Regions from separate parts of the Paenibacillus sp. A14 genome, predicted to be linked through region 1. Evidence: predicted binding sites of a transcription regulator. Region 1 holds the regulator's gene; the other holds the start of a gene.

Region 1 (2,400 bases):
GGCAGGCAGATGCATCATGACCGAAGCCCGAAGCCCCGTCCCCACATTCGTCGGACAGCTGGTCAAAAAGCCCCGGTTGGCGTCAAACGCATAATCGACATGATCTTCAAAAATATCGTCGATGGCCGTCGCTTTTTCCCAAGCTTCCTGGACTTGAAGGCCCGGATACAGACATTGAATCCGTAAATGGTCCTCTTCATTGACCATGATGCTTAAGCTTTCGTCCTCGCTGATGAAAGCGGCACCTTTCCGGGATTCCCCCGCCAGGTTCGGACTGATCAGATGCTTCTCCACCAAAATCTTCTTGTCGAGCTCCTCCAAATCCGCCAGAAGCACCGGATGCAGCTTGCCGTAGCTCTGCAAACGCTCATCGCTTAAAGCGTCCTGCAGCAGCCTAAGCACCTCTTCGGACTGCTGGTTGGTCGCCAGCATCGGGAAAGGATGATGAACCAGGTTGCGGGCAATGCGCACGCGGGTACTGATCACAATCTCCGATTCCTTGCCGCCCCGGCTCATCCATTCGCTTAAAGGTTGCTGTGTAAAACGAAGATCAGGCATTCTGCACTCCCCCTACTCTGCGGAAATTTGCTTCTCAATCTCGCGAATTTGATCCCGAAGCGCGGCTGCTTCTTCAAACTCTTCCTGCAAAATCCGGTACTGCAACTCGCGGCGGAGGTCATCGAGCTTCCGCTTGACCTGGAGATGGCCGCCGGCCCGTTTCGGCACTTTCCCTACATGGACCGTGTTGCCGTGTACTCTTTTGAACAAGGGATCCAAGCGGTCGTTAAAATATTTGTAGCAGGAACTGCAGCCAAAGCGTCCGATTTTGCTGAACTGGGAATACGTCAGACCGCATTCTTCACAACGGATACTCTCCTTCGGTTTCGCCGCTGCTGCCGGCCCGTGAATACCTGGCTGAAATTCCATTAATCCCGAGAGCAGATTATGGATCGAGAAGCCTCCGCTCGTGCCCGGGATCATCTCTCCCTTCTCCCGCGCACATGCCTCACAGATATGAAACTCCGTTTTCTCGCCGTTGACGATTTTTGTGAAATGTAATGTGGCAGGGCGTTTACCGCATTCTTGGCATTGCATAGTTGTCCCTCCTCCAACAATGGATTGCCTTGGTTTTATTGCATGCTGCCGTTAGCCGGGTAAAGTTAGCCAAGTAAAGAGATCAGCATTGCCTTCATAATTCTGGCGCGAATCTGGTCCCGGTAAGGCAGTTTCACCATCAGCACTTCCCTGGAAATCGCGGCCCTCATCAGCGCCGCTTCCCTGCTGCTTAAAAAACGGGCCTCTTCCAGTTGATAAATAAGTCCTTCCGCCGCCGTCTGGCCGATCTCTTCACTTATCATCTGGTGGAGGTACGTGTGCAGGCTGTTGGCACCCGGCAATTCGATCCGCCTGATGCGTACGTACCCGCCGCCGCCGCGTTTACTCTCCACCAAATATCCCTTTTCCACCGTAAACCGCGTACTGATTACATAGTTAATCTGTGACGGCACGCAGCTGAACTTATCGGCCAGATCATTGCGCTGAATTTCAATCGCCCCTTCCGGGCTTTCATGCAAGATACTTTTGAGATATTTTTCAATGATGTCGGAGATATTACGCATGACCCATCCTCCATTATTTAAAGCAGTTCTATCTGGTATGACTATCTGTATTGACTTTCTTGCATTGGATTGACTTTGACTTTCTTTGACTTTAATCTCATTATACCATAAATTATGCTTTTGCCAAGGGGGCACTCTTATCTTCAGTGTGAGCGCCCTGCGGTCAAAATATTCCTCCAGGCTTCCGAAGGTGCAAAAACAAAGGCGGTAACGAAAACGAGGCTTCTGGCTTTTTGATCCTGCCTGGAACACAAATTCCTGCAAATCTGCAGGAATTTATGGGAGTTAAGCCCCTCTGTGCGATATTCCTGCAAATCTGCAGGTTTTTTTTGTTGCTGGGGCTCCCCTCAAGAAAAAGGCCGAAAATTCCTGCACTTTTGCATCCTTTTCGCTCTTCGGGGCACAAACGTTCGGAAATACCTGCAGATTTGCATCAATTTGTATTAGAGCATACAAAAAGAGCACCACCGCTTCATACGGTAGTGCTCTTTCTTAGTTGCTTGGCAACGTCCTACTCTCCCAGGACCCTTCGGTCCAAGTACCATCGGCGCTGGAGGGCTTAACGGTCGTGTTCGGGATGGGTACGCGTGGAACCCCTCCGCCATCGCCACCAAACGTGTTCAGATGTTTGATCACCTGAAAACTGGATACGAAACGTGCTTTGCGTTTTAGTCTCCTCAAGTGCTCAGATCGGCTTGTTCAGCCTGACGCCACTTTTTGGAGTTGTTTTTGGATAAGCCCTCGACCGATTAGTACCTGTCAGCTCCATGCATTGCTGCAC
Region 2 (2,400 bases), on a different contig from region 1:
TCGAAACCGCAGAGGGCGGGGAGCTTCCCTGTCGCCTCTCGAATGTAATGCAGTTCCTCCTGTGTTGTGGTTTGCGTATGCTGCCCCGTGATAATGCCTTTGCCGGACAACCCGCTCAAATAATTTAATAGCGCTTTCACTTCTTCAGTTGCTTGGGGATTGCAAGGAACAGCTTGAGACATGGTAAGTCCATCCTTTCTTTTACTCCGGTAATTGATTTTAATAACATTGTTGTTATATTTGTTATTAGCACATTATTTTATCGACAAAACAAATATACTCCTTGTTAAGATAAAGGTCAATTACTACACAAAAAAACAATTTTATTTTGACTAACAAAATTTTATAGTATTGCTATTATTGTTATTTTAGTTTTCATTACAAAAGGCATTTCGATCTAAAAATTTTCAAAACTGCTTTCAAAAAAACCGAAGAACCACCCAAGTTTTACAAACCCCAATTGGTGCCTTTTAACAGCACAAAATATAACTTGCAATCCGTAAACGGATGTCCTATAATAAGTTTTGTTGTTCTTAAATCATGCGCCCGTGGTCCAATGGATATGACGTAGGCCTCCGGAGCCTGAGATCGAGGTTCGATTCCTCGCGGGCGCGCCATCTTACTTAAATGACAGACATCCGCAGCACTGAACTGGGTTGCGCAGCCTGTTATCATCATCGCCCTGAGTTTGGGCTTTTTTATTACCTAGAGTTTGACTTTCTTTGACTTTCTGTTTGAAATTGTTTATGATGAGGTTAATATTCATCGATTCCGTCAATTCTTTAATTGATTGAACCGATTGGGCTCAAGGCTGACACACGGCCTTTCCCGGGATATAAGTCTGGCGCGAACGGGCTACGGGATTCCCGACGATGCTTGGGCCAGGAAGTGGTTCTGATTTATTAAACTTGATCCATTAATGAGGAGGTTTTATCGGTGAGTTATATTCCTATGGTCGTTGAACAAAGTAACCGCGGCGAACGCGCTTACGACATTTACTCCAGACTGCTGAAGGACCGCATCATTTTCTTGGGCTCCCAGGTGAATGACGTTGTCGCCAACTCCATCATCGCTCAGATGCTGTTTCTGGACGCGGAGGATCCGGGGAAAGACATCCATTTGTACATTAACAGCCCTGGAGGTTCCATCACAGCCGGTATGGCCATTTTTGATACGATGCAATTCATTAAGTCCGACGTTTCCACCATCTGCGTGGGTCTCGCGGCTTCCATGGGCGCCTTCCTGCTGAATGCCGGTGCGCCGGGCAAACGCTACGCGCTGCCGAACAGCGAAATCATGATTCACCAACCGCTTGGCGGTGCCGAAGGCCAGGCTACGGATATCGAAATCCGGGCCCGCCGCATTCTGAAAATGCGCGACAAGCTGAACAAAATTTTGGCGGAACGGACCGGTCAGCCGTTGGAACGGATCGAAAAGGATACGGACCGCGACTACTTCATGAGCGCCGCCGAAGCCAAGGAATACGGCTTGATCGACCGCGTGATCGAGAAGGTTACGCCGCAGGGCGTGTAATCGAATAACCGCTAACGGCAAGACTGCCTCACGAGCCCTTGCGCTCGGCGGGGCAGTCTTTTTCTTGCTTTTACGCGAATTCGGTGGAAGAATAAGTACATTACTTTTTAGCCAGTTTACCCAGCAAGGAGTGAGCGAATGAAACCAGTCAAGAGAAGCAAGTTAACCGAAGTGAGCCGTCAACTGGCCGAGGTGGCCGCGGGCACCCGCAAAGCCGATCTGGTCGTGAAGAACGGAACTCTGGTCAACGTTTATACGGGAAAGCTCCAGGCGGGCACGGATGTCGCGATCGCCTGCGGAAGGATCGCTTATGTCGGCGATGCCAGCCATACGATCGGCGAGCGGACCGCGGTCATCGATGCGGCGGGACGGTTTATCGTTCCCGGGCTGCTGGACGGCCACATGCATGTCGAGAGCACGATGCTCTCGGTCACCGAATTCGCCAAAGCGGCCTTAGCCAAAGGGACGACGGGCGTGTTTATGGATCCGCATGAAATCGCCAACGTCTTCGGAGCGGACGGGGTACGCTGGATGCATGAGGAAGGTCGGGGACTGCCGCTCAAGGTATATACGACCTTCCCTTCCTGCGTTCCGGCCACGGATCATCTGGAAGATGCCGGGGCGGCCCTGGATGTCGCCGACATTGAAGACGGGATGACCTGGGATGGCGTCGAAGGCCTCGGCGAGGTCATGAACTTCCCGGGGGTCGTGTACGGCGATCCCAAAATGACTGGCGAGATCGCGGCCACGATCCGGGCCGGCAAAGCGGTCACCGGGCACTTTCCGAGCGAGGAGGAGCCGCTCCTCCAGGCTTATATCGCCTCCGGGGTGACCTCGTGCCACGAGACCGTCACGAAGGAGCAAGGG

Evidence for each region. The regulator CtsR, encoded in region 1, represses protease genes until heat stress. The targets are predictions, from matches to a motif close to ATGGTCAATAAAGGTCAAACA.
Region 2: a site for CtsR is predicted at 710-730, ahead of clpP (ATP-dependent Clp endopeptidase proteolytic subunit ClpP). Genes of this name have one in related genera too.

What each region holds. Positions count from the first base shown of each region.
Region 1 covers NZ_JBAGJD010000014.1:73,082-75,481, forward strand. Annotated here, with positions in the region: gene V4U88_RS24040 (protein arginine kinase) at 1-558, opposite strand, end outside; gene V4U88_RS24045 (UvrB/UvrC motif-containing protein) at 571-1,095, opposite strand; gene V4U88_RS24050 (CtsR family transcriptional regulator) at 1,161-1,619, opposite strand; rRNA gene rrf (5S ribosomal RNA) at 2,118-2,234, opposite strand; partial or broken rRNA gene V4U88_RS24060 (23S ribosomal RNA) at 2,349-2,400, opposite strand, start outside.
Region 2 covers NZ_JBAGJD010000005.1:47,836-50,235, reverse strand. Annotated here, with positions in the region: gene V4U88_RS14770 (glycosyl hydrolase) at 1-182, opposite strand, end outside; tRNA gene V4U88_RS14765 (tRNA-Arg) at 543-617, shown strand; gene clpP (ATP-dependent Clp endopeptidase proteolytic subunit ClpP) at 937-1,533, shown strand; gene ade (adenine deaminase) at 1,672-2,400, shown strand, end outside.